DNA from 4 places in the Bradyrhizobium sp. 41S5 genome. Region 3 is predicted to be linked to each of the others. Evidence: riboswitches for the same ligand, from Rfam matches in the RefSeq annotation. Region 3 holds a riboswitch; each other region holds the start of a gene.

Region 1 (7,783 bases), 390 kb from region 3:
GATCGAAATTGCGCGGCAACATCGCAACGACATCGACCAATGCGCCGATCACCACCGCCTACCACTGAGCCGGGCCGCACGGTGCGCCGCGTGCTCACGCAACGGACCGCCCTCTGCGCCTCGCTTGCGGTCGCGCTTTGGGGCATGACCGCGTCCGTCGCGAGCGCCGACAACGTGGCGCGCGGAACGGCCGCCTTCCATCGCGGCGACTATGTCAGGGCGTCCCGGGAGCTCGCGCCGGCCGCCGACCGCGACAACCCAAGGGCCCTCGGCCTGCTCGGCTTCATGTACGAGCACGGCTTCGGCGTCCCGCAGGCCTATGACGCCGCCGCCGATCTCTACTATCGCGGCGCGGTGCAGGGCGATCCGTTCGCGCAAGCCATGCTCGGCCTGATGTACGACAAGGGCCACGGCGTTCCGAACGACTATGTGCTGGCCTACAAATGGCTCAATCTGGCGGCGGCCCGCACCGGCGGGCGGCAGCGCGATGCCTATCTCCGATTCCGCGATGCGGTTGCCTCAAAGCTCTCGAGGTATGAGATCGTCGCCGGCCAGCGGTTTGCATTGGGATGGGTCCCCAGCCGGCCGGCGCCGGATGTGCGTCTGACGGTCAAGTAGCTCCCCGCGCCGGCTTCAAGCTGGGAGGCGCGTGTCCCCTCCGCACCTTGCGCCGCGAGAGTCGGCGCCAGCCGATCACGATACCGCTGATCGAAACGATCGTGCCGACCGCCGACAGCAGCCAGACCACGACGTCGCGCGCCGGCGAGATGCGCAGCAGCAGCGGGAAGTCCAGACTGTGCAGCGCGTTGAACAACCAGCGGTAGGACCGGCGGCTGTCGTCGCTGCGATCGAGGATCTCGGCGCTGAACGGAGAGATGTGCAGCCAAGTGTGCGCCGGATCATCGAAGACGATCCGCAGCACCGGAAGCTCACGCTCATGGTGCAGCGTGTACCAATAGGCGTCCGGCTCGTCGAGTTGTCGCACCGATATCAGCGCTGCTCCGGGCATTGCGCGCCGGGCGGCTGCGATGATCTCATCGCGCGAGAGCACCACGGGCGCGCCGGTCACGGGATCGGCAAGGCTTCGACGGCCATTGCTGTCGTCGAGCATCACCAGGGGGCGGCCGCCGATCCAGACGTAGCGCGCTTCCACGGCCTGCGCGGATGGTGCGGCCCGGAAGCCCGCAACGATATCGGGTGTGTCGTGACCGCTGTATACGGCCGCGATCGCGCGCATAACGCCGCGGCCGGAGAACGCGCCGCCGGGATTGAGCGACAGCCAGCCGCTGAACATCCAGGTGAAGATGAAGATGCCGCCGACGAGACCTCCGATGTGATGCCAGGCCATCCAGCCGCGATAGGGCGAGACGGCACCGCTGGCGTAACGGCGCGTCAGCCGCAGGCGGAGAATGCCGATCCAGAAACCGGTGACAGCGACCACCAGACACACACCAGAGATCCACAGCACCACGTCCCGCCACAGCGGACCATCCTTGCGCAACACGGTCGGATAGATCCAGTGCGGGATCGAGCCGAGCCAGTTCCAGATGCGCTCGCGTCGCGTGGTGTCGAGCGCGATCTCGCCGTTGCGCGAGGAGACATAGAGCTCGGTGCCGTCAGCGTCGCCGAGACCGATCAAATAGAGCGGCCGCAACGGATCGAAGCGTGCGGTGACCGACCATTGATCGCGCGTCACGGTATCGAGCAGTTGCGGCTGCGCGGCCCGCGGGTGATGCCGCGCAATGGCAAGCGCCTGGTCCGGCGTGATTCCGTCGATCACGCTGCCGTCGATCGCCGAGATGGTGACGGCGCCTCCCTTCCATCCAGTTACGCGATAGACCGGAACGTCGTCCATCATCGAGAGCCGTAGATCGCGCGGATACTGCTCCGCGCCCGCGATCGCCATGGCGCGATCAGGAGCGACCTGCACCTTGCTCCAGAGAATGACGGGGAGCGCGGACAGGCGTTCGCTGTCGGTGAGACGCGGAAACGCCACGTACATCATGACGAGGCCGGAGATGAACCACATCGCGAAGAAGAGACACGTCGCAATGCCGATCCAGCGATGGACGACATAAAGCCATCGACGCGCTCGCCGGATCAGAGCGTTGCGCATGGTCAGAACTTCACGTTGACGGACAATTCGGCGGTGCGCGGCATACCGAGCAGCCACTGCCCCGTCCCGTTCGAGGTCACCGCGTAGACCTTGTCGAATAGATTGTAGACGCGGAACGCGACCGTGGTGCGATCATCCGGCTTCCACCTGATACCGCCATTGACCACATTGTAGCCCGGCCGCAGCTGGGTGTTGGCGAGATCGGAGTACATCGCGCCGACGATCTGGACGCCGCCATAGACCGACCAGTTCGGCGCGAAGTCCCAGGTCAGCCAGACGTTCGAGACCTGCTGCGGAACGTTGACCGGGACATTGCCGTTGTAGCTGACGACCTTGCCGCCGACCACCTGGCTGTTGTTGTCGTATCGGGCACGCAGCAGCGCAAGATTGGCGTCGACGCGCCAGCCGTCGTTCAGCGCGAGCCCGATCGATCCTTCGACCCCGCGGGATGATTGTTGGCCGATCTGCAGTGCCAGGCCGGCAGTTGGATTGCTGGGATCGGGAATGGTCAGGCCGGTCTTGACGATCTCGTACCCCGCCAGCGTCCACTCGCCGCGGCCGCCCCAGAACGACTGCTTGACGCCGATTTCGGTCTGCTTGCCGGTCGCGAGTTGGAAGGTTTTCTGTGAGGTCGACAGCGAGATCAAGTTGCTGACCGGATCGACGCCGACCGCATACTGGCCGTAGAACGCGAGGTTCTTGATCGGCTCGTACACCAACCCGGTTCGCCTGCTGGTGCCCGACAGCGTGGTCTCAAAATTGTTCGCCGGCGTCTTGTAGTCCGTGCGATCGACCTCGGGACGATCGTACCGGACGCCGGTGACGAGCGACAATTGATCGGTCAGCGACAGGCGATCTTCGGCGAACAGCGCGTATTGATTGACGATCGCGTTGAAGCCAGGCGTCGTCGCCGTGGTCGTCGCGAAGAACGATCCGGGATCGAACACGTAAGGATTGACCGACGACGCGCCGCCATAGGGCGAATTGTTGGTGTGGGTGAAGTCGATCCGGTTGACGTCGAACCCGGCGACGAACTGGTTCGCGAGCCCGAGGACGTGACCGCTGAAGGTCGTATCCATCCGGTTGCCGAGCTGCTTCTGGTCGTGGAAGATCTCGATGTAGCTGGAGCGGTCGATCAGCTGGGTCTTCGGGTTCCAGGTGTAGTTTTCGATATCGCGCCAGTGCCGCTCGCTGGTCAGATAATACAGCGTGTTGTTGATCTTGATGCCGTCGGCGACGTCCCACTCGGTCTTGAACTGGGTCCAGCCGTCCTGATAGCGGATCGCGCCGTCCAATGCGTTGTAGTTCTTGAAGCGCAGCGCGTCCTGGATCGTGCCGTTGATCAGCGGCGTGCCGAAATAGCGCGACGGGCTGCGGTCGCCGTAAGCTTCAGAGAGCGTAAAGGCGAGATTGTCCGATGCCTGCACGCGCACGGCGGCGGAGACCACTGCATTCGAGGTCTTGTCGCGATCGACCCAGCCGTCCGACATGTTGCCGGTGGCGTTGATGCGGTAGGACACATTGGGATTGATCGGACCAGTGCTGTCGACCGACAGCCGCCGCGTCATGTTGCTGTCGAGCGAGACCTCGGCCTCATTATAGGGCGTGCCCTGCGGCTTCTTCGGAACGACGTTGACGACGCCGCCGATCGCGCCTTCGCCGTACAGCACCGAGGCCGGGCCGCGCAGCACCTCGATGCGTTGCGTCGACCAGGTGTCGTAGGGGAATGTCAGGGTGCCGGAGCCGATATAGAAGCGCGTGCCGTCGTACAGCGTCATCACCGAGTTGCTGCCGGCAAAGCCGCGGGTGCTGAACGACAGGCCGCCATTGCCGGGCGCCGGCGTTGCGATGAACCCGGCCGCGTTCTGGGTGACGGCATCGAGCACATTGTGCTGGCCGCGTTCGGCGATGGTTTGCGCCGTGATGATCTCGACGCTGGCCGGCGTCTGCAGCGGCGTCAGGTTGAGACGACTGCCTGCACCTCCCTGCGTGGTGGCGTTGAGCGTCGGCGATGCCGATCCCGATGCACCTGACGCCGCAGCGCGCGGCCGCGACGACGTCGCCGAGTTGCGGCTTCGCGCCGCGGGGTTGGGCTTTGTGGATGTCGAGGGTGCGACCTCGATCGGATCGAGCGTCGTGGGTGGAGATGTTTGTGCCGAACCTTCAGCCGGCAGCAGCAGCGATGACAGGGAGCAAACGAGACCGAGGCGCCAACGGCGCGCAGCGGGAGAGGACGGAGACATGAAAGGACTCGCGGTAACGTGGCACGTCACCGCGAACGCGGACTGGCGCATTGCCCCAAAGGCAGTGCTCCGATCCCACCAGGACGCCCCCGCCCGATATGCTCGCGTGTGACCACGACTGACGGCAGGTCTCCTGGCTCACGGGTCATCGCCTGTCGACGCCTTCCCGGGCGGAGTGGCCCAGTGGCAAATTGACGAAAGGCTCGCCGTTTACAGTTGCGGGGACAGCTGCGGCATTGGGGTTACCCTCGCACCGCATTCCCTTTTGATCCCCGAAGGGAACCGTCGACAGAAACGATAGGTGGTGCGGGATGGGCTGTCAATTCGATGCGATTGTCGCACTCATGCGTTGCGGGATGATGCTGCTGCGATGACGCGGCGACAGCGCCGGCCGACGCGAGGATTCTCTATTCCGTCATCCTGAGGTGCGAGCGGAGCGAGCCTCGAAGGATGCACGGCCACGCTGGTGGCCGTCGATCCTTCGAGACGCCGCTTCGCGGCTCCTCAGGATGACGGAATACCTAATTCGCATCACCCTGCTCCGACACATCCCTGCATCACCTCATCGATCTCGGCCCGCGACAGAGCGCCCATCTCGGCGATGAACACGATTCGCGTGCGTGGCACACCGGGTGCCGGCACGCCGCCGGCAGCCAGTGTCGCGCGTCCGCCGGCGAGTTGAAACACCGTCAGCCGTCCGGGCTGCTCGACCGTCTCGAACAATCCCTTCGCCCGCGCCAGCTTCGGCGCCAGTCTGCCGATCGCCTGCTGCAAGCGCGGCAACCGCACCGGCCGCTCCGAGGTCCAGCTCAGCGTCTCGAACCGGTCCGATACCGGCCGTCGCGGCGCGGCCTCGCGCGGCGCCGGCAACTGATCGAGGTCCGCGGGAAACAGCAGCGCTGCAGGCACCTCGCCATGCAAGGCATCAACGACCACGGCCGCCGGACGCGCTGCCCGTACCGCGTCGCGGATCGCGGCGCACGCGGCTGCATCGGCCAAGTCGACCTTGCTCAGCGCCACCACATCCGCTGCCCGTAGTTGCGAACGCAGCAGCACATCGTTCAGCATCGCCGAAGGCTGCGTCGCGTCGACCACGCACAGCACGGTCTCGAGCGGCGCCTCCTTCCAGATCACCGGATCCATCAGGTTGCGCACGATGTCGGCGGGATCGGCAATCCCGCTGGTCTCAATCACGATGAGTTCGGGACGCGGATCACGCCGCAGCAAGGTTGCGAGGGTGCGCAGCAGATCGCCCTCCAGCGTGCAGCAGATGCAGCCATTGCTCAGGCTGACCACGCCGTCGCTGGCGCCCGCGATCAGTTCCGCGTCGATATTGATCGCGCCGAAATCGTTGACCACGGCGGCGATGCGGCGGCCTTGCGCATGCGCCAGCAGATGGTTGACGACCGTGGTCTTGCCCGCCCCGAGAAAACCCGCGACCAGCAGGATCGGGACCGGCACGTCAACCCCCAGCGACGGGCCGGCGCACCGGCCGGCCGGGCCGTGCCGCGACGTCGAGGACGCCATCATTGATCAGCGGCTGGCCGCTGACCACGAGATGCCGCACACCTTCCGCCGGGCGGTTCATCGCGGAGAAGGTCGCGCGGTCGCTGAGCGTCTCGAAGTCGAACACCACGACGTCAGCGTCGGCGCCGACCTGCAACCTGCCCTTGGCGTGCATCGCCGGCGTGCTCGCCGACAGAATCTCGGCCGGGATCAGCGCGCATTTGCGGATGCCCTCGAGCAGCGACACCTTCCGGCGCTCGCGCACCCATTCGCGGATGAAGCGGGTGAAGCAGCCGGCCGAACGCGGATGCGAGGTGGCATCGTCGGGCAGCGGCCAGGCGTCGCCGGTGTAGGGGCGGCCGTCCGATAGCGTCCACGGCATCGCGTCGGACGCGATCGCACCGCCCGGATACAGCACCGCCATGTCGAGCAGATCGCGATGATGCGCGTTGTTCTCGATATCGAGCACATGCCACAGCACCAGCGTCGAGGGTTCCGCGGCCTGCGCCGCCAGCAGTTCCTCGCGGCTGCCGAAGCGGTGACCGTCGGTCACGCGCTGCACCGAATCATAGCCGAGGCCGTTGCGCTCCTCGAATTTGGGATCGCTGAAGAAGGTCGCCGCCAGCACGGTCGAGCCGGTGCCGTAGGGATAGGCCTCTACCGTGATCGGCAGGCCCTGCGCCTGCGCCTTGGCGATCAGCGCAACACAGCGCTCGATGTCCGTCTTGCTCGACGAGTTGAAATGGCAGATGTGCATGTGCGCGCCGGTTGCGCCGGCATAGCCGATCAGGCGGATATAGGCCTCGGCCGCGCTCTCGGGATCGATGCGGGACATGTAAGCGACGTGGGTAAAGGTCGGCACCGCATGATCAGCGGCGAGCTGGCACACCGCGGTCAGTTCCTGCACGCCGGCGCCCGGCGCATAGGCGTTGAGAATACCGATGCCGATGCCGCCCTCATTCAGTCCGGTGGCAAGGCGCGCGAGGATGCCGCCGACCTCGTCCTCGGTCGCCACGTTCTCGATCCAGCGGCGATCGCGCATCGCTGCACCGAATGATTCCAGCGAGCTTTCCGAATTCGAGCCGGTCATCGCGCCGATCCGCGCGAACGCCCAGTTGGCGGCGGCGCCGTAGTTCAGCACCCGCCCCTTCTCGGCCTGGCGCTCGTACCAGGATGCCACCGGCAACACGCCGGCCTCGAGATCGAGCGATGTCGTCACCCCGTCGAATGCCTGCATGCGATCTGCCGGAATGGTCTGGCCATGCGCGTGCAGGTCGATGAAGCCGGGCGCCACCACAAGGCCGGTGGCGTCGATCTGCCGCTCGGCGCCGCCGAGGCCGGTGCCGACCGCGGCGATCTTGCCGTCGACGACGGCGACGTCGCCGATCGCATCCATCCCGCTGGCCGGATCCACCACCCGGCCGCCGCTGATCACCAAACCACCCATCTCGCCACTCCCCGCATTGTCCGACACCGACCGATCTCTTTCGAGCACAGAGAAGCGCATCGCGCTCATCGCAGCAACCCGGCCAGGGCTGTGGCGACATGCTGTGGCGGAATATCCGCCGCGCCGTGACGGCGATTGCAGAGAGCCCCTTGTTACGTTCCGGTTGCACGCCGTGACGGCAGCCCCCGCCAGAGATCGTTGCCGGGTTTCATGCGGCTCGCCACGAGTTTCGGCGGCGTGCGGTCCCTGGCGATCGCCGCTTCGACCGCGCGCTTGAGCCTGACATTGTCGATTTGTGCCAGGAATCGCCGGATGACGGCATCTTGATCCGCGCCCCGACCGGAGATCGCCGCGCACAGCTCCGCGGTCGTCCGACGGAAGAAGTGGAAGGCGTCATCGGCCGCGCCGCCCAGCCGGTCGACCTCGCCGGCCAAACCGAGCGCCTGCATCCGATCGTCGTCGTCGAGCGTC
Region 2 (7,783 bases), 4.0 Mb from region 3:
GTGTGGACGAAGCTGTCGGCAGAGGCGAGCCGTGCCTCGATGCCGGCGCGGTCAGGCCTGATCTCGCCATCAGATGCAACGGCCCAGGACGATGCCGACAGCCAGGCTTCACCAGCCGCGTCGCGCGCCTCCTCCGTGAAGACGTCCGGGACGGACGCGATGCCGGCGCCATAGTGTCCGGGACGAGGCCCGAACACGCGCGAGACGCGCTGCCGGTAAGGATTCTCGTCGCTCTCCTCGCTGCGTTCGGACAGCGCCTCGGTCGCAGCTTCGAACAACTGCGCAAGCCCCGAGAAGACGTCGCGGAACAGCCCCGACACGCGCAGCGTCACGTCGATGCGCGGACGGCCGAGCTCCGCCGGCGCGATGATGTCGTAGCCCGACACCCGGCCCGACCCATGATCCCAGCGCGGCGCGATCCCGGCGAGATGCAGCGCCATCGCAAAGTCCTCGCCGGCGGTGCGCATCGTCGACGATCCCCAGAGATCGACGACGAGGCCTTTCGGCCAGTCGCCATGATCCTGCAAATGGCGGCGCAGCAGCTCCTCGGCGAGCTTGACGCCTTGCGCATGCGCCGACGGCGTCGGCACCGCGCGCGGATCGACCGCAAACAGATTGCGTCCGGTCGGCAGCACGTCCCTCCGCCCGCGATAGGGCGAGCCCGACGGCCCCGGCGCAACCCGCCGGCCGGCGAGCGCATCGCGCAGCGCTGCCCTCTCCGCCTCTCCGCAAGCGCCCTGCCCGAACACATGCAGGCCGTCGCCGAACTGGCTTTCCTTGAGATCGCAGACGAAACGATCGATCTGGGGAATGGCCTCGGCCGCGGAGGCTGACGCCGCGAGACCGAGATCGTTCTCCAGCCCGGCGATGCGTGCTTCCTCGCGTATCGCGGCAATCAGCCGCTGCCGCCGCGCCGGATCGAGACCGTCCGCAGTCGAATATTCATCGAGCAAACGCTCGAGCCTGCGCAACCCATCCGGCACCGCGGCCGGCGCGAGCGGCGGCGGCAGGTGGCCGATCGTCACGGCGCCGACCCGGCGCTTGGCCTGCGCGGCCTCGCCGGGATCGTTGACGATGAAGGGATAGATGACGGGCAGATCGCCGATCAGCGCTTCCGGCCAGCATGCGGATGACAGCGCAACCGACTTGCCGGGCAGCCATTCCAGCGTTCCATGCGCGCCCATGTGAACGACGGCATCGATGCCCTGCTGCCTGAGCCACAGATAGAACGCGACATAGGCATGGCGCGGCGTGCGCGAGAGATCGTGATAGTCGGCATCGCGCTGACCGACCTCACCGCGCTCCGGCTGAACCGCGATGATCGACTTGCCGCTCGGGATCGCCGCGAAATGAAACGCGCCATCGCGGCAATCGGGATCATCCTCCGGTGCGCTCCATGCGCGCGAAAGATCGTCCTGGAGCTGCCGCGGAAGGCTTGAGATCGCTGCGCGATATTCGGCCACGTCCCATGTCAGCTTCCGGTGCAAAAGCGCGTCACCCAGCGGCCCCACCGGCTCAAGGTCAAAGCCCGCAGCCGCGAGATCGGCCAGCAACGCCTCGATCGAGGCAAGTGCATCGAGGCCGACGGCATGCGCGATCTGGTGCGGGCGGCCGGGATAGTTCGAGAGCACGAGCGCAAGCTGCTTCTCCTGCACCGGCTTGTCGGCAAGACCGTGCCAGGCTGCCACGCGCGCGGCGACCGCTGCGACGCGCTCGGCATCCGGCCGATGCGCAAGACGCGCGAATTGCAGATCGGGATCGCGCTCGCCGGGCGATTTGAAGCTCACGACGCCCGTGAACAGGCGGCCGTCGACCTCCGGCAGCACCACGTGCATCGCGAGATCGCCGGGCGACAGGCCGCGCAGCGACAAGGCCCAATCCTCACGCTGCGCCGTCGACAGAGCGACCTGGAACACCGGGCACGATGCGGCATCGAACGGCGTCGTACCGTCGTCACCCGCCGCGGAGAACGCGGTCACATTGACGATGGCGGCCGGGCTGCATTGCGCGAACTGAGCGCGCAGCCAATCGGCCACGCCCGCCGCCTTCAACGAGGTGACGAACACGCCGTGGGCATCGAATCCCTTTTCGCGCAAAGCCTCGATCAGCGCATCGACCGGCGCCGTGTCGCCGGCCGCCAGATAGGAGCGATAAAAAGTCACCAGCACAAGCGGCCGGCCATCCGGTGCCGGCAGCGCCGCGACGGCACCGCGCTGCGAGTCGTAGACGCCGATCTCGGGAAGATCGATCTCACCGACAACCGGCCCGGCATAAAGGCCGGACGCCAGCGCCAGTTGCGCGATCACGGCCTGCGCGGCAACGGGGCCGCCCTTGTCGCACAGCACCTTCAGGCGGCGCAGCGTCGAGACCGGCAAGGTCGAGAATTCATCCAGCCGCAAATCGTCGCGGCCATCCGCCGGCAGCACCACCAGGGCGATGCCGCGTTCCTTCGCCAGGCGATGCACCACTGCCAGGCCATATGACCAATAGGGTTCGCCGCCGATCAGCCGCACCAGGATGCCGCGCGCATGCGACAGGGTCCGCTCGATATAGGTATCGACCGACAGCGGATGGCGCAGCTCCGCGAGATTGGCGAGCCGCAGCGACGGCAGCGCGGCACGGCCCCGCCGCCAGCCGGCTGCAAACGCGGCAAGGTCGCTGTCGGAAAACGACAGCACCACGAGATCGGCCGGATCCTGGCCGAGGTCCCTTGGCGTCGCGGTCTCCTCAAGGCCGCGGCTCTCGCGGAAGACGACGTGCATCAGACACCTAGTCGCGCCCGGATCGCGGCTTCATCGATATCGCTGTGTTCGCCGATCACGACGAGCTTCGACTGCCGCGCCCGCGCGCCCCAGGGCATGTCGAACTGATGCCTCACCCGCTCGCCGACCGATTGCACGAGCAACCGCATCGGCTTGCCTGCGACCGCGATATATCCCTTGGCCCGCAGCACGTTCTGCTCGCGCGACAGCCCCTTGATCGACGCGATGAGCGCGTCGACGTCCGAAATCTCCGGAAGGTCGATCACCACGGAATTGAAGTCGTTGTGCTCATGTTCGTCCTCACCGTCGTGGTGAGACGGCCGCGACGCGAGGTCATCTTCCGCCGCCGCTTCAAGACCGAGGATCACGCGGGCGTCGATCGCGCCATCGACGATGGGCAACATCGGCACCTCGCGCGGCATCTCGGCTGCGATCAGCGCCTTGGCCGCTTTGATCCCCTCGGCACCCGCGAGATCGGCCTTGGTCAGCAGCACGATATCGGCACAGGCGATCTGATCCTCGAACACTTCGGACAACGGCGTTTCGTGGTCGAGATTCTCATCTGCCGCGCGCTGCGCATCCACGGCGGCCGGGTCCGGCGCAAAGCGGCCGGCAGCAACGGCCTCCGCATCGGCCAGCGCGATCACGCCGTCGACCGTGATCCGCGAGCGGATTTCCGGCCAGTCGAACGCCTTCAGCAACGGCTTCGGCAACGCGAGACCCGACGTCTCGATCACGATATGATCGGGCCTCACGGGGCGCGCCAGCAATTGCTCCATCGCCGGGATGAAATCGTCGGCGACGGTACAGCAGATGCAGCCATTGGCGAGCTCGACGATATTCTCGGTCGGGCAATTGGCGTCGGCGCAGGACTTCAGGATCTCGCCGTCGACGCCTTCGCTGCCGAATTCGTTCACCAGCACCGCGAGCTTCTTGCCGTTGGCATTCCGGATCAGATGCTGGATCAGCGTCGTCTTGCCGGACCCGAGAAAGCCGGTCACGACGGTGACCGGAACCTTGGCGAGCGTCATCATTCTGCGGCCTCCGGCACGACGGCGATGGGTGGAATGCGGGCAAGCGATTGCTTGCGAAAGATTTCCGGGCGGCTGCGCCACGGCACGATGCCGTCAGGCGCCGCGGCATAGGCGGAGGCGCCGGCGATCACATCCCTGGCATTGTCAGCGGACAGGCGGCCGTAGACATAGGACCATCGCCCCGGCGCGCTGAGTGCGACCGAGCAACCCTGGCTGCAAGCCGACAGGCATTCGACCGGAACCAGATTGACGTCATCGGGCACGCCGGCCTCAACAAGCGCGGCATGCAGGCGCGCACCGGGCGCGATCTCGCCTTCGGCCGCCGTCTGGCCGGCGCGACAGGTGATACAGACATGAAGTGTAACGCTCATCGCCCTTCCTGGATTGACTGCGGGAAGCGATGAGGCACACGAACCTGACGTGAACAGGTTCGTTCCCCGTCGCGGAACACCCCGTCCGCCGGTCTCAAACACACTGCGTCGGCAGGTCTCCCGGCTTGCGGAGTAGGATTTCTCCCGTGATGCCCACCTTCCCGACTCCATCAGGGAATCAGTGGCTTGGGCATCTCTCCGGTCACGGTCGCGGGGGCGGCTGCGCTTTGGGCAAACCTTGCGGTCCGAGCCCTATCGCATTCCCTCTTCGCCTGTCGTAGGACAGGAACCAACGCGGGGTCACCATTCGTCCTGGCCTCGCACTTGTCAAGCCGAAGGAACGTGATGATTTCTGATGGAAACGACGCTGACGACGGCGACGTCGGCACCGACCCTTCGCTGGATGCGCGCCATGCGGCCAAAATGGCGAAAAAGAAGGTCGCCCGCGACAAGATCATGGCGACCAAGAGCGGCGAAAAGGGTCTGATCATCGTTCACACCGGCGCCGGCAAAGGAAAATCCTCCTCCGCCTTCGGCATGATCGTGCGCTGCGTAGCGCACGGCTTTCCCTGCGCCGTGGTGCAATTCATCAAGGGCGCCTGGGATACCGGCGAGCGCCGCCTGCTCACCGGGCATTTCGGCGATCTCTGTCAATTCCATGCGATGGGTGAAGGTTTTACCTGGGAGACGCAGGATCGCGCCCGCGACATCGCGGCAGCGCAGGCCGGCTGGGAAAAGGCCAAGCAGCTGATCGCGGATCCGAGCCTGCGCATGGTCGTGCTCGACGAGATCAACATCGCGCTCCGTTACGATTATCTGGCGATAGCCGATGTCGTCGAGTTCCTGACGACGTCGAAGCCGCCGATGACGCATGTCGTGCTCACCGGGCGCAACGCCAAGGAGGAGCTGATCGAGATCGCCGACCTCGTCACCGAGATGACATTGGTGAAGCATCCGTTCCGCTCCGGCATCAAGGCCCAGCCGGGCGTCGAGTTCTGACTGTCAGCACCATGGCGCGCGCATTGATGATCCAGGGAGCCGGCTCGGACGTGGGCAAGTCGCTCGTCGTCGCCGGCCTCGCGCGTGCCGCGAGACGGCGCGGCCTGCGCGTGCTGCCCTTCAAGCCGCAGAATATGTCCAACAACGCCGCCGTGACCGTCGACGGCGGCGAGATCGGGCGTGCGCAGGCGTTGCAGGCGCTCGCTGCCGGCGTCGAGCCGCACACCGACATGAACCCGGTGCTGCTGAAGCCGGAAACCGATGTCGGCGCCCAGGTCATCGTGCACGGCAAACGGATCGCGACCGCACGCGCGCGCGAATATGCCACCATGAAGCCGTCGCTGATGGGCGCGGTGCTGGAGAGCTTTGGGCGCCTGAAGCAGCGCGCCGACCTCGTTCTGGTCGAAGGCGCCGGCAGCCCCGCCGAAGTCAACCTGCGCAAGTCCGATATCGCCAATATGGGCTTTGCGCGCAGAGCCGACGTGCCCGTGGTGCTGGTCGGCGATATCGACCGCGGCGGCGTCATCGCGCAACTCGTCGGCATCCAGGCGGTGATCGATCCTGATGATGCCGCGATGATCCAGGGTTTTGTCATCAACAAATTCCGCGGCGATCCGACGCTGTTCGACGACGGCTACCGCCTGATCGAAGCCCGCACCGCCTGGCGCGGCTTCGGCGTGCTGCCCTGGTTCGTTCGCGCCGGCGAGCTTCCGGCCGAAGACGCGCTCGGGCTCGGCGAGGCGCGCAAGCCCGGCCAGTGCAAGATCGCCTTCCTTGCGCTGTCGCGGATCGCCAATTTCGACGACCTCGATCCGCTCAAGCTCGAACCCGGCGTCGATCTCGTGATGGTGCGGCCGGGCCAAGCCATTCCGGGCGACGCGCGGCTCGTCATCCTGCCCGGCTCGAAATCGACCCGCGGCGACCTCGCCTTCCTGCGCGCGCAAGGCTGGGATATCGACCTGCTGGCGCATCATCGCCGCGGCGGCCATATCCTTGGGCTGTGCGGCGGATACCAGATGCTTGGGCAGAGCGTCGCCGACCCTGATGGGATCGAGGGACTCGCCGGCGAAACGCGCGGCCTCGGGCTGCTCGATGTCACCACCACCATGACCGAACAGAAGACGCTGACGCGTGTCAGCGCCGTGCATGTTGCGACGGGTCAGCCGATCAGCGCCTACGAAATTCACATCGGACGCACTGATGGCCCGGATCGCGCGCGGCCCTTTTCAAGGCTTGACGGCTCGCCGGAAGGTGCCATGTCGCGTGGCGGGCGCGTTCACGGCAGCTATCTGCACGGCCTGTTCGCCTCGGACGGATTTCGCAAGGCGTTTCTTGCGCGGCTCGATATCCCGGCGGCGGATCAGCCATATGGCGCCAGGGTCGAGAGCGCGCTCGACGCACTTGCCGAGCACATCGAGGCCCATCTCGATGTCGAGGGCCTGCTCGCGCTGGCGCGCTAAACCATCAACACGACAACGCGGCAGAAAGGCGGGACCATTCGGCCTCGCTGCCCGGCAGACCGAGGCGCAACCATCCCGGCTCTTGCTGAAAGGCGCGCGACCAGATCTGGCCGCGGGCAAGCTTGTCCTGCACGGCCAGAGCGTCGCCGGTCTCGTAGAGACGAAACAGCGGCGTACCGCCGAGCAGCGTCCAGCCCTGCGATCGCGCCTCCGCATCGAGCCTGGCACAATCGTCTGCGAGCCGCGCAATCGTCGCCGTTGCCCAGTCGCGATCGAGCAAGGCGCGCCGCCCGATCGCGATTGCGGCGCCCGAAACCGGCCATGGGCCCACCATCGCCGCAAGCGCAGCGATATCCGGCTCGCTGCCAACAGCGAAGCCGAGCCGCAAGCCCGCAAGTCCGTAAAACTTGCCGAATGAGCGCAGGATCAGGAGCCCGGGTTGTCCGGCCTCTCCTGCAAGTGACAGGTCGGGCACAGCGTCCGCAAAACTCTCGTCAATCACGAGCCGGCCAACGCGCGGCAGCAGCGCGAGCAGTTCGCGCCGATCATGGCACCTGCCATCCGGATTGTTCGGATTGACGACGATGCCAATGTCCGCTCGCGCAAGCGCTGCGAGATCGGACACCTCGGTCACGTCCCAACCGGCGGCCGACAACATCCCGGCATACTCATTGTAGGTCGGCGCAAGAATGCGCGCCCTCCCGCGCGGCGCCAGATGCGGCAGCAACTGAATCGCGGCCTGCGCTCCGCCCATCGCCACGATCGGCGCTTCGGTGCCATAGGCCCGCCGCGCGGCGTTGTGCAGCGACTCGATATCGGATCGCGACGGCAGCGCATTCCATTGCCGCAGCTCGACATCGACGCCAGGATAAGGCACCCGATTGATCCCCGTCGACAGATCGATCCAGTCTTCCGCAGCCCCGCCGAACCGCTGCTGGGCGACATCGAGATTTCCGCCGTGCTCACGCATGCGCCGCTCCTTCACGCCAGCGCCAGGGCCACGAACGCCGCGGCCAACAGCATCATGGCGTAACGATAGAGTTTCAGCCCGGCGAGGACATCAGCGGCGGCCGGATCGCGCGCGCCCTCGTTCAGCCAGGGCTCATCCGCGATGCTGCCGTGATAGATGCGAGGCCCGCTGAGCCGCACACCGAGCG
Region 3 (7,783 bases):
GACCAAGAACTCGTTCACCACGGTGAAATCGCCCGACATGTTGGATTTGACGTACAGGTTCTGGTAGCCGGGCTCGATCGACTGCGCGACGCCGCAGATGTTGGAGATCGTCGCCGTCGGCGCGATTGCCATAACGTTGGAATTGCGCATACCGATGGTCCGGACGCGGGCGCGCAGGCTGGCCCAGTCACGGGTGCTGGAGCGATCCATATCGAGGCCGCTGCGGGCATCCGCCAAGAGTTCGATCGAGTCGATGGGCAGGATTCCCTGGCTCCACAGCGAGCCCTCGAACGACGGATATTTGCCGCGCTCGGCAGCCAGGTTCACCGAAGCCGAAATCGCGTAGTACGAGATCGCTTCCATGCTGGTGTCGGCGAACGCCACCGCCGCATCGGACGCGATGGCGATCCGCATTGCTTGCAGTGCATCCTGGAAACCCATCAGGCCGAGGCCGACCGGACGGTGACGCAGGTTGGAACGGCGCGCCTCGGGGATGGTGTAGAAGTTGATGTCGATGACATTGTCGAGCATCCGCATCGCCGTCATCGTCGTGTTCTTCAGCCGGATTTCGTCGAGCGACCCATCCTTGATGTGGTTGAGGAGGTTGATCGAACCGAGGTTGCAGACCGCGGTCTCGTCATCAGAGGTGTTGAGCGTGATCTCGGTGCAGAGATTCGACGAGTGGATCACACCCGCATGGCGCTGCGGCGAACGCAGGTTGCAGGGGTCCTTGAACGTGATCCAGGGATGGCCGGTCTCGAACAGCATGGTCAGCATCTTGCGCCAGAGGTCGGTGGCGCGGACCTGCTTGGACACTCGGATCTCGCCCCTCGCCGCCTTGGATTCGTAGAAGGCATAGCGTTCGGCGAACGGCTTGCCGTAGAGGTCGTGCAGGTCGGGCGTCTCGTCCGGCGAAAACAGCGTCCATTCGCCGTCGGCTGCGACCCGCTGCATGAACAGGTCGGGCACCCAGTTGGCGGTGTTCATGTCGTGGGTGCGGCGGCGGTCGTCGCCGGTGTTCTTGCGCAGGTCGAGGAATTCCTCGATGTCGATGTGCCAGGTCTCGAGATAGGCACAGACCGCGCCCTTGCGCTTGCCGCCCTGGTTGACCGCAATCGCGGTGTCGTTGGCCACCTTCAGGAACGGCACCACGCCCTGGCTCTCGCCATTGGTGCCCTTGATGTGGGCGCCGAGGCCGCGCACCCGGGTCCAGTCGTTGCCTAGGCCGCCAGAATACTTCGCCAGCAGCGCGTTGTCCTTGACCGACTTGAAGATGCCGTCGAGGTCGTCGGCCACCGTGGTCAGGAAACACGACGAAAGTTGCGGCCGCAGCGTGCCCGAATTGAACAGCGTCGGCGTCGAGGCCATGAAGTCGAACGAGGACAGCAGATTGTAGAACTCGATGGCTCGCGCCTCGCGGTCTATCTCGCGCACAGCAAGGCCCATCGCGACCCGCATGAAGAACGCCTGCGGCAGCTCGATGCGGTTGCCGCGCTCGTGCAGGAAATAGCGGTCGTACAGCGTCTGGAGGCCGAGGAACTGGAACGCGAGGTCCCGCTCCGGCTTCAGCGCCGCCGCCAACCGCGGCAGGTCGAAGCGCGCGAGATCGCCGTCGAGCAGTTCGGCCTTGATGCCAGTCCTGATATAGGCCGGAAAGTATTCGGCGTAGCGCGTCGCCATGTCGGTCTGCGAGGCGTTGGCCGGGGTACCCTCGACATGGGACAGCACTTCGGTACGCAGCTTGTCGAGCAAAAGCCGCGCGCTGACATAGGCGTAGTTCGGCTCCTGCTCCACCAGCGTCCGGGCGGCCATCACGGAGGCCAGCGCCAGTTCATCCTGGCTGATGCCGTCGTAGAGATTACGGTGGGTTTCGGCGAGAACGGCGGCGGCGTCCACGCCTTCCAAGCCGGCGCAGGCCTCGTTCACGATCAGAGCGAGGCGCGCATTGTCGAGCGGCACCTTGCCGCCGTTGGCGAGCGTCATCTGAAGCTGCGGACCGGCCTGTGGCTTGACGGACTTGACGGCGTCCTGCTCCGCGCGCTGCCGGGTGCGCTCGTCGCGGTAGAGCACATAGGCGCGCGCGACCTTGTGGTGCTCGCTGCGCATCAGCGCCAATTCGACCTGGTCCTGCACGTCCTCGATATGGAAGGTGCGGCCTTCGCTCATCCGGCGCGACAACGCGGCGACGACTTCCGCCGTCAACTGCTCGACCACTTCATGGACGCGGCGCGAGGCCGCCGCCGTGTGGCCCTCGACGGCGAGGAACGCCTTGGTCATCGCGACCGAAATCTTGCTGGCGTCGAAGCGCGACACCGTCCCATTGCGGCGGATCACCTGCATCGGAAGTTGCGCTTCCGGTGCGGCATGTGAATCTGGACGCAACTGAATGACAGGAGTGGCTTTCGCCAGTTCGCGATCGAGAGACAAAGACATCGGCAGGCCCCGTGGAAGAAATGCAGTTGTTATGGGGGCTGGATTTGCGACAGGCGCCAGATCGCATGGCCGGCGAACGCCGGGCATGGCAAACGAGCAACCGCCGGACACCCCGCCCGTGGACGTTCTGATGTCACGGCAGGTCTCCTGGCTCGCAGGTCGTCGCCACGCCCTGTCTTCCCAATGCGCACGGCGCATCAGTGACTTAAATCGGGCGTGACTCACTGCTTACAGTTGCGGGGGCAGCGCCGGAATCTCGCAGCATGTGCGATTCACCGACTTCCCTCTTAGCCACCAAATCTTGCGATCCAATGGAACCATGACATCTATATGTGGTGATATTCGCCGCGAAGTGTCAATGGGCGGTTAATGCCTTTACTCAAAAAATCGCTTCGCAAGACCCTCTCGAGACAAATTGGCCCCGTTATCCACATCGGGGGGCATTTGAACTCCCGTGTCCCTCCGGAACGTGAGGGGAGAAGACATGACGAGACTGCACCGATTCTGTCAGCGACTCAAAGAGACGTTTGCGACCTAAAGCCGACCCAACACTCCCATCAATCAGATCTGCTCAGACGATGCGGTCGTGCCAGCGGCCTTAGCGAGATCAGCCTTACGCCAGCCATCGATTATTTCAGGGTGCTTCAGCAATCGCGCGACCACGTCCGGCGAGTATGTCCATAGCCGAATAGTTTGTCCGCGCTGGATGAAAGCGTTTCCCTTTGCGGGGAGCCGACCATCCTTTGTCCACCGCTGGCGCTCCCGCGGTGTCACTCCGAGAACTTCCTCCAGCATCTTGATCGGGACCTTCTCGTCGCGAAGCTGGCCGAGCCTTGCATCGATTTCCGAGACAAGATTGGTAATCTCGACTATGTCCGCATTCAGGGACCGGGCCGTCACGCAGCCGCCTTGTGTTTGAACCTGATCGGCAACGCATTTCAGCTGTGTTTTGACAAGCCGGATAGATTGCTTGAACCTTTGATGCGAGCCGATGGTTAAGTCAGCTTGCGGCTCGAAACGGAATGTCACAACAGTACCTTCTCGCTTCACTTCCAGAAATCGACTTTTAATTGGTGAGACAATCATCGTGCTGATCCAAACGACATCCCATTGTCAACCCCGGGTATAAGATCGCGGTCTAATCTGGTCCCATCTACGGAATTAGCAAACTCTTGGCTCATTTGATATCAAACCTGTCACTAGCGGACATCGCTTCCTCGCGTAGCGAGACCTCATGACTGCGATCGACCCGGTGAAGCTACTCATCATCGAGCAACTCCAGAATCCCACTACACAATGGAGTGTCGGGACTTTCGGCGGCATTGCAGAATTCTCTCGGGATGTTGATGAGACGGGAAACTTGACGATAGCTGGCGAAGCTGTTCGCGTCTTCACAGCTCGCGGCGGCATTGAAATCAAACTTCGCGGCGGAATTCGTCCGTTCGCTTCGGAAAGCATAACCAAAGATTCCTGGAGCCATCGGGTTTCGCTGTGTCTTCGCGAGGCCGATTGCGTGATGAACCGCCGGACCACTTTGACTGAGCTTGGCACCGATAAGGACGCTCTGCGAGTAGACGACCGACGAGGCGTTCTATTTGATCTCGGCCTCAAGGCGCTTCAGGCTGATCTCTGCATACGGGTCGCCGACCTGAAAGCTGTTGAACGACTGCGCGAGTATACCGGCCGCCCCCTATTTGAGGTCGGAAATCCGGCAATCAGCGTGATATTTTCGATCAACCCGCATCGCGTCTTCATCAGTCGCATCGGCCGGGTCGAAGTGTACCAGCCCATCCCGGCCGAGACCGAAAAGAGCCCAGACGGACCGCACACCCACGTCCTACCAAAGCTTCTGAAGAGCCGCCGCACGCATCCTGCAACTGAACCCGTGCCAGAAGGCTGGATACCATGCGCGCACCTTTATCCCGCGCACCCTGCTAAGGATGCTTTCGGAACGGCAATTCCTTTCGCGATCGCCCATCACGAAGCTTTCCAGAAGCTGCACAGGAAATGGGGATCTCCCGAGGTTCACAATCTGAAGAAGCGCGTCTTGGCCGCCATCGAAGAAGATCTGGGGCCTCAATCGATTGCCACGCCTCGGAGCCGCGAGGGCCGCACAGCAATCCGCGTCTCACTGCGGCAACTCAAATCCCAGGGACATAAGGGATTGTCGTTAGCGAGATGGCTTCAAACACACGATCGTGCGGAGCCACGCGAGGATGATGAACATGGTGAGAGATATCATCAAACCCATTGAGGCGTGCAAGCTCGGGGCGACTCAATACGGACCCAACCACCATCGATGGTTTGTTGTTAGACTCACATGAGCCCATACAGGCAATGGGGTCAAACATTGCGAGCGGCCCTCGCAATCTTCTCTCAAGAGACAAGACGACATCGGCCAGCGACGCACCCGGTATCACGTCCAAATAAAACCGCGGTTCATGACGTCGCATACGGGGCGAAGCGGGAGCGCGTCTCGTCGATCTGAAGCGCGCGGCCGATTGGCGGGAAAGCCCGCTGCGCGCATTCCGGACGTTCGCAAACCTTGCAGCCCATCCCGATCGGCGTCGGCACCGAGGGATCGGTCAAGTCGAGCCCCTGCGAATAGACGACGCTTCCCGCATGACGGATGTCGCATCCCAGAGCGACGGCAAATGTTTTCGCGGGGGCCAGATAACCGCCACGGCCATGCGACACGGTTCGCGCGATCCAGAGATACGTTCGTTCGTCCGGCATTCGCGCGAGCTGCGTGAGTATCCTTCCGGGATTGGCGAATGCCTCGTACACGTTCCAGAGCGGGCACGTTCCGCCCACGCGGGAAAAGTGGAAATCGGTCGCAGACTGACGTTTTGAGATATTGCCGGCGCGATCGACCCGAATGAAGAAAAACGGAACGCCGCGCGCGTTGGGACGCTGCAACGTGCTCAACCGGTGGCAGATCGTCTCAAAGCCGACATCGAATTGTTGCGTCAGAAGTTCAACGTCATAACGCCTTTGCTCCGCCTGTTCGAGGAATAGCGCATAAGGGAGCACCAAGGCGCCGGCGAAATAGTTGGCGAGGCCGATGCGGGCAAGACCCCGCGCTTCCTTGCTGATCAGGCCGGCCTTGTCGACCAGTGCCTGAAGTTCGCGATCGAACGACAACATGGCAATCTGCGTGCCTAACTGGAACGCCTGTTGTCCCGGCCGCAGGCGGCGAGACAGATGAAGCGTCTTCGTCTGGGCGTCGAACCACCTCTGCGTTCCCGCAGCGATATCATCCACGCCGTCGATCACGATACGTACGCCAAAGTCGCTTCCGAGGTAGGAAGCGAGCGCCAATGCCGCTTGCCCCGCCTTGAGGTTGATCTTGAGAGCAATCTGCTCGGCGGCCTCGTCCAGTTCGGCGATGTAGTTGTGATTGGCGTAGAAGAAGTCGCGGACCTCCTCGAATGCCGTCGAGGGCAACATGGCTGCATCCCCTTGGCGGTCTTGTCCAAGGCGCGCCGCCAGTGCAGCAGCCTGCTCGACCCCCTGTCGTGACCTGCGATGCAGCCCGACCAGAACGCGCCCCACGGCCGGCATGTTAAGCGCTATTTCTCGCACCTCGGCGGTGGCTATGGTCTCACCGAGTGATGGATCGGACAGCACTTCCTTGAGGTCGGACATCAACCGCGCCTCGTCGCCTTCGGCAAACATCTGTAGATCGAGACCGAAGGCCGAGTTCAGCGCGAGCAAGACCGGAAGCGTCAACGGCCGCTGATTATTCTCCATCTGGTTCAGATAGCTCAGCGAGATGCCGAGCTTGTCCGCGAGGGCAGCCTGGGTAAGCCGGCGCTCCTCCCGGAGGCGCTTCAGCCGCACACCCATGAAGGTCTTTTTCATCACGGCGCCTTTGCAAACTTTGCAAATTGAGGAGCACACCTACGCAAAACTACGCTTTTTCAGCCATTTTCAAGCGATGGATTTTGCAGATATTGCGAAGTCGCCACCGAATAGCAAGCCCTTTGGATTGTCCCATGCAGGCACATGCTGCGAAGACCAGCCCCTTCGGTGAAACTCGATTTGTCGAAATCGTGTTTCCCGACCTCGCCAATCACTATGGCACGCTGTTCGGCGGCAACGCGCTGAGCCTGATGGGCAAGGCCGCCTTCGTCGCCGCCACCCGTCGTGCGCGCCGGAACGTCGTCATGGCTACATCCGACAAGATTGAATTCCACGAGCCGATCCGGGTCGGCGAATTGATCGAACTGATTGCCCGCGTCGACCGCGTCGGCAGAAGTTCGATGACGGTCGCGGTCGAGATGGTGCGCGAGAACCTGATGAGCGGGCAGCGTCAATCCGTCATTCGAGGAACGTTCGAGATGGTCGCCGTGGACGCCGACGGGCGGCCGGCCGCCATCGAACCGATATGCCACCACACGTCAGAGAAAACCGTTTCGTGAAGCATCACAAGGTCCGTACCTACAAGTCCGCCGAACATCTCGACCGAGCCGATCAACTGGCGTGGAAGATCGCGTCCGTCGCATCCGATCCGGTCCGGATCGAAGAGCCTGTCGTCGACATGATCGGTAACCGCATCATCGACAACGCCGCGGTCGCGGCCGCTTCGATCGCGCGGCACCCGGTCGTCAGCGCCCGCGCTCAGGCGGAGGCGCATCCACGGCATCCCGGCGCGACCATCTTCGGCCTGCCGAGCGACCAGACTTATTCACCGGAATGGGCGGCGTGGGCCAACGGCGTTGCTGTCCGCGAACTGGATTTCCACGACACGTTTTTGGCTGCCGACTACTCGCACCCCGGCGACAATATCCCGCCAGTGCTCGCGGTCGGGCAGCACTGCGGCGCTTCCGGCGAGGACCTGCTGCGCGGATTGGCGGCTGCCTATGAGATCCAAGTCGATCTGGTGAAGGGCATCTGCCTGCACGAGCACAAGATCGACCACATCGCTCATCTGGGCCCGTCGGCAGCCGCCGGCATCGGCGCCCTGCTCGGCCTTTCGACCGAGACGATCTATCAAGCTGTTCAGCAGGCACTGCACGTCACCACCACCACCCGTCAGTCCCGCAAGGGCGAGATTTCGAGCTGGAAAGCCTATGCCCCGGCGTTCGCGGGCAAGATGGCAATCGAGGCGGTCGACCGCGTTATGCGCGGAGAAGGTGCCCCTTCGCCGGCATGGGAAGGCGAAGACGGCTTCATTGCCTGGATGCTCTCCGGCCCGAAGGCTGAGTACACCGTGCCGTTGCCGCAAAAGGGCGAACTCAAGCGCGCCATCCTCGATACCTACACCAAGGAGCATTCGGCGGAGTATCAGAGCCAGGCGCTGATCGATCTGGCGCGGCGGATGGGGCCGAAAATCGGCAATCTCGCC
Region 4 (7,783 bases), 2.7 Mb from region 3:
ATCATGGCAACTGCCGTTAAGCGCCAGCACGAGCCTCAGCGCATTGTCGGCGACCTGCTCAACGCCGAGATCAACGAGAAGCAAGCCAGGTCGATCAAATACCAGCTCACCATCGCCAAGCTGCCGCTCGCCAAGGACATCGCGGACTTCCAGTTCGACGGCACGCCGATCAATCAGACGCTCGTCAATGATCTCGCTGGCGGCGGCTTCATCGCCCAACAACGCAACGTCGTGCTGGTTGGTGGCACCGGCACAGGCAAGACCCACCTGGCCATTGCCATCGCCAGAAGCTGCATCCGATCCGGTGCCCGCGGCCGCTTCTTCAACGTAGTCGACCTCGTCAATCGCCTCGAGACCGAGACCCGCAACGGACGGCAAGGACGGCTCGCCGAGCATCTGACCCGGATGGACTTCATCGTGCTGGATGAGCTCGGCTATTTGCCCTTCCCCCAGTCCGGTGGCCAGCTTCTCTTCCACCTCGTCAGCCGGCTCTATGAGCGCGCGTCCGTCATCGTAACCACCAATCTCGCCTTCGGCGAATGGCCGAGCGTGTTCGGCGACGCCAAGATGACCACCGCGCTGCTCGACCGATTGACCCATCACTGCGACATCGTCGAGACCGGCAACGATAGCTGGCGGTTCAAAAGCAGAGACGATGATCACGCCACCCGCGCTCGTCTCGCCTCCGCTATCCCGGCCAGCTCCGACGAGACGAGCGCTACCAGCAAACCCCGCCGCGCAAAGGGGTCAAAATTGGACGCCGATGAGGGGTCAAATTTGCAAGCCGATTGACAGGCGATGGCGGCCCAGTGCTCGGCGCCGCCGTCGGAGCCTGCGAACAGCGCATTTTTCCGATTCAGCGTGATCGGACGGATCGAGCGCTCGACGACGTTGTTGTCAAGCTCGATACGGCCATCATCGATGAAGCGCGTCAGGCCATCCCAGCGTGTGAGCGCATAGCGGATGGCGTCGGCCAACTTGCCCTTTTGGCTGATCAACGCGAGCTTTGCGCGGAGCCATCGCTCGAAGGCTTCCGCCAGCGCCCGGATTGTCTGCTGCCGAACGAGACGGCGCTCCTCGGCGCCGCGGCCACGGATGTCCCTTTCGATGGCGTAGAACTCGGCGATATGCTTGAGCGCCTCGCTGGCAATGGGCGCGGGGATGGAGTCACGTTTGAAGTGCAACGATTGATTTGAGTTTGGAGAATGCCTCGGCGGGTGTCTTGAAGTCCAGGCATTTGCGTGGGGTATCGAGCCGCCTGAGGGCGGCTGCCGTAATGTACCTGAGGTCGGTTTTGCGTGGTAGAGAGCGTCGTAAGCGCCCGATGGAGTTTTCCACGCCGCCTTTTTGCCAGGGACTATGGGGATCGCAGAAGAAGGTTTGGACGCCGAGGGCGTTGTGAAGCCTGTGATGCTCGGCGAACTCGGTTCCGTTGTCGAAGCTGATGGTTTTACGGATCGCCTGTGGAAGCTTGCCAAGTTGACGGGCGATGGTCCGAGGGGTGAGGACAGCTTTCCGATCGCGTGGATGCAGCACGATGCTGAAGCGGGCTTGTCGCCCGTGGAGAACCAGCAATCCTTGGCCATATCGCGCGAACAGCATGAAGTCGGCTTCCCAATGACCCGGCGTCCCGCGGCCTTCGACCTCGGAGGGTCGTTCATCGATCGAGCGCCGTTGTTTAATGAAGCTGGCAGGGCTGCCGCCTGGGCGTCGCCGGCGCCCTCGTCTGAGTTTATGGCACGGCAGCAGGCGGTGCCAGTAATCCTTCTGGGCCGTACGATGATAGATGAAACGATAGATTGACTCGTGGCTGATCATGACGCGACCATGCTCTCGCGCCAGTCGACCAGCGATCTGCTCCGGCGAATGTCCCATCGCAAGGCTTTTGCCGACGCAGTCCCGCAGGGCCGGCTGGCGCGCCAGCTTGAAGCGGCCATCCTGCCGTCGCCGACGTTCGGCCAATTGTTGAGCCCGGACAGGTTCGTAACCGCCCCTCCAGACCTTGGTAGGCCGCGAGTTGCGCTCCAGCTCCCGACTTATCGTCGACGTCGCGCGGTCAAGCGCAGACGCAATATCGTTTTGAGATTTACCGCCTGCAGGCAGGCGGTAAATCTCAACGCGCTCTTCAAGGCTGAGCTGGCCATAACATTGTCCCATCGCCACAACACCCTAGAGCGTTTCACATTTTGACTGAAGCATAACCGGCGTTTGCGAAGTAGTTTGGCATTCGCGAGGCTGGATGTCCTGAACGAGGTGACCGATTTGGCGCCAAGTGTCTTCGACGGTGCGCCTCTGAGCCTGCCGCATCCAGTGTTTGATCTTGGAGAAGGCCTGTTCGATCGGGTTGAGGTCGGGCGAGTATGGCGGCAGGTACCAGAGCCTGGCGCCAGCAGCCTGGATCATCTGCCTGACAGCTTTCGACTTGTGGCTTCCGAGGTTGTCGAGAATGACGATGTCGCCTTCGCGCAGGGTTGGCAGGAGAAGGTGCTTCACATAAGCGCAGAAGCATTCGCCGTTGACCGGGCCGCCGAAGACGCAGGGTGCCGTGAGTTGGTCATGGCGGAGCGCGCCGAGGAATGTGAGGGTATCGCCAGTGACCGTGCGGGGCGAAGCCGCGCAGGCGTGCGCCCATGGGGCCCCAGCCCCGCAAAGGGGCCATGTTGGTCTTGATCCAAGGGTGAGTAGGCCGGGGGATTTTCACCCCCGGCCTCTCGCAGAACGGTGCGTGAACCTCTCGGTTCACACCGCTCCCGTCAGGTGAACGTGGTCGTTCCGAAGAACTGCCAGTGTACGAACAGCTCCGCGTTATTCCGAGCCAGCTTTCGCAAGAACAGCGAAGCACCGGTTTTGTGGAGCCGGAAGCGCTTGTACTTTCGCATGGTCCACGCCTTCAGCTTCTGATTGACGTAGTCGACCAGAGAGAACAGCGCTGAACGGCTGAACCGACCATAATAACCTATCCACCCCCGGAGGAGCGGATTGATCTGTTGGGCAATCTCAGCCAGCGTCCCCGGCGTTTGCCGGGGAATGTGCAAGCTTCGGATCGTTGCTCGCATGGTCTTCAAAGCTGTCGGACTGACCGCCGGGGTGTATCCACAAAAGAATTCCTTCCGCTGTGACGTTGCCACCTGCCGCGGCCTGAACTGATATCCGAGAAAGTCAAACTTGACCCTCTGATACGTTCGCCGACGCCTGTTGTCCATGCAATAGACGATCTGCGTCTTTGTCGGGTGCATCTGAAGTCCGCACACCTCCAACCTCGCTTGAAGCTCCGCCCTAATGGCCTCTGCTTCTTGCTCGGTCCGGCAGTGCACCAGTCCGTCGTCGGCATACCGACACCAAGGGAGGTCGGGATGTGTCCCCGCCATCCAGATCAAGCACGGGCTTGCGGTGACCGCCGATGTTGCCAAGCGCAACCGAGCCGGTCGCCCGCTGCCGCTGTGACCACTTCACAACCGACGAGAGCGCAACACCAAACCGTTCCGCCACAGATCGGCAGCTCTCGCCCGCTAAAACCGACGCCACCACACGCTCGCGAAGATCCAGGGAAAGAGGTCGGGTCATGCGATGCTGGCCTCCAATCCAGTCAGCATCTTGAATCATAAACCGCCAAAAACCGGAATCCCCTCCGATTCAGTTAAGCAATGAAATGCTCTAGTTGCAGCGCCAGGCAGATGTGCTTGGCACTCAAGGGCCCACAACGATACGAAACCGCCCATCAGCGCCGGGCGTTTGGAACAGACGCCGCCGAAGTGCACGCTTTAAGCAGGCGGGCAAGATGGTAGCATTCACTCGCTGGCATGCGCGATCGCTCGTGTCGGCCGACGCATATCGTGCTCTTCAATCGACCGGAAGATGCGGCCTCGACGCAAGTCCTGTCCTCCGCAAGCAGGTAGAGGCGCCGAGCCGTGCTAGCCTCGGCTTGAGCCGATCAATAGTTTCGAGAGAAACTGTCGAGCGGTGTTACTCAAGAGCGGTCTTACCATCAACCCGAACAGGCCGACCGCCGAGACGGCAACAGCAAAGACACCGAGGGCACTCCAAACAGCCATTTTCATTGCGAGCCGGTCTCCTTGGTTTGGTTGATATGCTTGCCTGGGCAGTATCGCCAAAAAGTGTCCGAGTGACGCCTACCAGAAATGGCTGGCATCACAGAACCACCTCGCGCCGCGTATGCTATCTTATTCGGTGGATCGTTGATTGCTTGGAGAAGGCAGCGCAGCGCGCCGTGCTTGATGAACCGGGGCCAGCTTGCATGAAAGCCGTCTGTTCGACCAAGTGGTCCTCGGTGCAAAGGCGGCGTATTCGGATTTGTCGCTGCCCACGCGGAGGGACATTCGGGATGTCATCCGATGTCCGTGATTGTAGAGCGACTTCTGCATCGAGTATGAACGGCGGGCATGCCGCTAGGCACATTAGCAGATCGCAACATGACGCGAGGTTGACGGAATATCCCTTTTGCCGATAATTGAAGGTGTCGAGGTTCTCCGGTCTCATTAGGCCGGAGCTAAGAGGGAAGCCGGTGTCAATTCCGGCGCTGTCCCCGCAACTGTGAGTAGCGAGCTGTCCAACGAAGGCACTGAAGCCTGACGGTTTCGGGAAGACCGGACAGCAGCGCTGAGCCGCGAGCCAGGAGACCTGCCCCGCCACTATCTTCGTCCACCGGCGGGTGTCCCGGTGGTGCGCCAAGCAACGGTCGCTCGCGCGGCTTCTTCTGCCTGCGTCCGCCATGGCCTTTGCCACCAATATGGGGTTAACGCTATGTCTCTTCTCTCTCTTCCGGTTGCCACACTCGGAACGCCACCCATCGGTCCAAGGCGAGAGCTCAAGGTTGCGCTCGAAAGTTACTGGGCCGGAAAAATCGCCGAACAGCAGTTGCTCGAGGATGCAGCTGGCCTACGTGCCGCAAATTGGGCTCGCCAGAGGTCTCTCGGTGTCACCGTGATCCCATCGAACGATTTCTCACTGTACGACCAGGTGCTCGACACCAGTGTCATGGTTGGTGCCATCCCAGCAGTCTACGAGCCGAATGCCGGATCCATTTCGCTCAAGACATACTTCGCCATGGCACGCGGGGCACAATGCGACGGTCAGGATGGGAGTTGCGGTCACCCGTCGCGTGGATATGGCGCACCCGCGCAGGAGATACCAAATGGTTCGACACCAACTACCATTACATGGTCCCGGAATTTCACCCGGGGCAGACTTTCAGACTATCCTCTCGCAAACCAATCGAGGAGTACGAGGAAGCCAAGGCCCTTGGCTTTCAGACGCGCCCTGTCCTGATCGGGCCGGTTACATTCTTGAAGCTTGGCAAGAGTGCCGATCCTGCGTTCCAGCCACTGTCACTGCTAGATGACCTGATACCGGTCTATATTGAGCTTTTGAAGGAATTGGCCAAACGCGGGGCAAATTGGGGTCAATTCGACGAACCTTGCCTGCAACCATGATCTTGATGCTTCGGCGAGCAACTCTCCGGCTTCGCATTTACCAAAAACGGTTGGGTGCAATCCTATGGCTCGCGCTGTGTCCGGCCGCCGATCCTGTTTGGAGATGTCTCGCGGCCGAAGCCGATCACGGTGGACTGGTGGCGCTATGCGCAGTCGCTAACCAAAAGGCCGATGAAGGCGATGTTGACCGTAAGACCGTATGTCCGCCTCTACCGATGAGGTGGCTCGCCCTACACTGCGCGTCCGAGGGTTGCTCGGGCGAACCGAGCCGATCCTCATCACAGGAGGACGAGCCGTGGCAGATTATAGGGAAGCATTCGTCGGAATCGATGTGGCCAAGCTGAGAAATGCCGTCGCGATTGCGGATGCAGGCCGGGAGGGGGAGGTTCGGTTCTTCGGCGAGGTTGATGCTTCGGCCACCAACATGCGCCGCGTCTTAGGGCGGATCGCCAACCGGTTTGACCGCGTCCACTTCTGTTACGAAGCCGGCCCGACTGGCTATGGTCTTTATCGCCTGATCCGGTCGCTCGGCCACCAATGCACGGTGGTGGCGCCGTCGCTGATCCCAAGGAAGCCGGGTGATCGTGTGAAGACGAACCGCCGGGACGCCGTTTCTCTCGCGCGGCTGCTACGCGCCGGCGAGCTGACGGCGGTATGGGTTCCCGATGAAGGTCACGAAGCGATGCGCGACCTCGTTCGCGCTCGATCGGCAGCGGTTGAGACGCTGCGCATCCACCGGCAGCAGGTGAGCGCCTTCATGCTCAAGCATGGCCGCACCTATCCCCGCAAAAAGGGCTGGACGATGCGCTATTTGCGTTGGCTCCAGGAACAACAGTTCGACCACCCCGCACATCAGATCGCGCTACAAGAAATGGTCGAAGCAGTTCGCGTCGCCAGGGACCGGGTCGACCGGCTCGAGCGCACGATCGAAGAGTTCGTCTCGACCTGGTCTCTGGAGCCGCTCGTGCGGGCGCTTCAAACATTGCGCGGCGTCGATCTGGTCGTCGCAGTGACATTCGCAACCGAGGTCGGTGACGTGAGCCGTTTTGAGGGCCCACGTCAACTTATGGGTTACCTCGGTCTGGTGCCAAGCGAGCGATCGACGGGAGAGGCTGTCAGACGTGGCGGCATCACCAAGGCCGGCAACGGCCGTGTTCGCCACATGTTGGTCGAAAGCGCCTGGACATATCGACACCCGCCGAAGATCGGCAAGACAAAACTATACCGGCTCGAACAGACGTCGCCAGCAGTGCGAGAGATTGCTTGGAAGGCGCAGAGCCGCTTGACGGCCCGGTACCGGAAGCTGGCGGCGCGCGGCAAACGAACGACGGTGGTCTGCACCGCTATCGCCCGTGAACTGGTGGGGTTCATGTGGGCGGTTGCCAGGCAAGTGCAGACAGCCTGATCGAGCGCCCTTATCATCGTGCATGGGCGGAGGCGGGACCACGGCAGAGGGAATGCCCGTCAGACGCTTTGTGGCCGGCAAGAGCGCCGACGCCCGCAGTAAGATAGGAGCAGACCTCGGACGCACAATCGGGAATGCGGTAGCCAACCCGCGCATCAGAGCTTGATCACCGACGTCCTTCGGTTCCGCCTCCACCTATGCACGACCATCTCTATGAATAGCCGATCGACGACGATCGGGGCGGTGCTCTGCGTTCTAATCCTTGACAGCGGACATCAGAGCGCTGTTCAGCGGCCACCTTCCGGATGACGGGGTGATCTGCGAGTCTGCGGTTCGGTTTGGACCGTTAGGCTTAGAATGGACACAGAGCATAGTGCTATCACGGAGCCGGTGCGGCGGCTTGAAGTCTTCACCGGAGCCGGCCGTCGGCGGAAGTGGAGCGATGGGGACAAGGCGCGGATCGTTGCGGAGATCGTGGCGAGCGGCGACTCGGTCTGTTCGGTAGCCCGACGGCATGGATTGTCACCGCAGCAGTTGTTTGGCTGGCGACGTCAGTTGCGAGAAGCAGCAGGCGGTCATTCCGCAATAGAAGAAGTACAGTTTGTGCCGGCGGTGGTGGATGCCGCGGTGCCGGCGCCCGCTGTTGACCGGGAGCGCAAAGCGGTGCGCTGCAAGGCCAAAGCGGATACCCGGGCTCGCCGTTGCGATGCCGGGAATATCGAGATCGAAGTCGACGGCATCATGATCCGGGCCGGTCGTGGTGCGGATGCGACGATGGTTGCGTCGATTGTCCAGGCGCTGAAGGCGAGCCGGTGATCGGTCCGTCGGGTGCGGTCCGGGTGATGGTGGCGACCAAGCCGGTGGACTTCCGTAAGGGGATGGAAGGGCTCGCGACCCTGGTGCGCGAGAGCATGCGGGCAGATCCATT

Evidence for each region. Region 3 has a riboswitch for cobalamin ahead of HAP47_RS07340 (ribonucleoside-diphosphate reductase subunit alpha). Riboswitches for the same ligand answer to the same signal wherever they lie in the genome.
Region 1: linked by a shared signal. The riboswitch ahead of HAP47_RS05610 (TonB-dependent receptor) and the one ahead of HAP47_RS07340 (ribonucleoside-diphosphate reductase subunit alpha) in region 3 are both predicted to bind cobalamin.
Region 2: linked by a shared signal. The riboswitch ahead of HAP47_RS27295 (DUF1636 family protein) and the one ahead of HAP47_RS07340 (ribonucleoside-diphosphate reductase subunit alpha) in region 3 are both predicted to bind cobalamin.
Region 4: linked by a shared signal. The riboswitch ahead of HAP47_RS35170 (5-methyltetrahydropteroyltriglutamate--homocysteine S-methyltransferase) and the one ahead of HAP47_RS07340 (ribonucleoside-diphosphate reductase subunit alpha) in region 3 are both predicted to bind cobalamin.

What each region holds. Positions count from the first base shown of each region.
Region 1 covers NZ_CP083721.1:1,181,610-1,189,392, reverse strand. The annotation lists gene gspD (type II secretion system secretin GspD) at 1-68, shown strand, start outside; gene HAP47_RS05620 (tetratricopeptide repeat protein) at 145-618, shown strand; gene HAP47_RS05615 (PepSY domain-containing protein) at 611-2,116, opposite strand; gene HAP47_RS05610 (TonB-dependent receptor) at 2,119-4,359, opposite strand; cobalamin riboswitch at 4,466-4,661, opposite strand; gene HAP47_RS05605 (CobW family GTP-binding protein) at 4,891-5,820, opposite strand; gene HAP47_RS05600 (amidohydrolase family protein) at 5,822-7,312, opposite strand; gene HAP47_RS05595 (hypothetical protein) at 7,465-7,783, opposite strand, start outside.
Region 2 covers NZ_CP083721.1:5,612,139-5,619,921, forward strand. The annotation lists gene cobN (cobaltochelatase subunit CobN) at 1-2,762, opposite strand, end outside; gene cobW (cobalamin biosynthesis protein CobW) at 2,762-3,796, opposite strand; gene HAP47_RS27295 (DUF1636 family protein) at 3,793-4,167, opposite strand; cobalamin riboswitch at 4,261-4,476, opposite strand; gene cobO (cob(I)yrinic acid a,c-diamide adenosyltransferase) at 4,513-5,166, shown strand; gene HAP47_RS27305 (cobyric acid synthase) at 5,178-6,626, shown strand; gene cobD (threonine-phosphate decarboxylase CobD) at 6,631-7,596, opposite strand; gene cbiB (adenosylcobinamide-phosphate synthase CbiB) at 7,608-7,783, opposite strand, start outside.
Region 3 covers NZ_CP083721.1:1,570,405-1,578,187, reverse strand. The annotation lists gene HAP47_RS07340 (ribonucleoside-diphosphate reductase subunit alpha) at 1-2,433, opposite strand, end outside; cobalamin riboswitch at 2,554-2,770, opposite strand; gene HAP47_RS07335 (hypothetical protein) at 2,995-3,519, opposite strand; gene HAP47_RS07330 (DUF6925 family protein) at 3,668-4,687, shown strand; gene HAP47_RS07325 (short-chain fatty acyl-CoA regulator family protein) at 4,873-6,297, opposite strand; gene HAP47_RS07320 (acyl-CoA thioesterase) at 6,432-6,857, shown strand; gene HAP47_RS07315 (MmgE/PrpD family protein) at 6,854-7,783, shown strand, end outside.
Region 4 covers NZ_CP083721.1:7,312,446-7,320,228, forward strand. The annotation lists gene istB (IS21-like element helper ATPase IstB) at 1-792, shown strand, start outside; partial or broken gene istA (IS21 family transposase) at 1-20, shown strand, start outside; partial or broken gene HAP47_RS35140 (IS66 family transposase) at 795-1,160, opposite strand; gene HAP47_RS35145 (IS30 family transposase) at 1,168-2,157, opposite strand; partial or broken gene HAP47_RS35150 (IS630 family transposase) at 2,180-2,674, opposite strand; gene HAP47_RS35155 (group II intron maturase-specific domain-containing protein) at 2,754-3,056, opposite strand; partial or broken gene HAP47_RS35160 (reverse transcriptase domain-containing protein) at 3,201-3,368, opposite strand; partial or broken gene HAP47_RS41965 (helix-turn-helix domain-containing protein) at 3,373-3,564, opposite strand; cobalamin riboswitch at 4,464-4,660, shown strand; partial or broken gene HAP47_RS35170 (5-methyltetrahydropteroyltriglutamate--homocysteine S-methyltransferase) at 4,762-5,441, shown strand; gene HAP47_RS41795 (hypothetical protein) at 5,505-5,669, shown strand; gene HAP47_RS35175 (IS110 family transposase) at 5,746-6,855, shown strand; gene tnpA (IS66-like element accessory protein TnpA) at 7,246-7,671, shown strand; partial or broken gene tnpB (IS66 family insertion sequence element accessory protein TnpB) at 7,668-7,783, shown strand, end outside.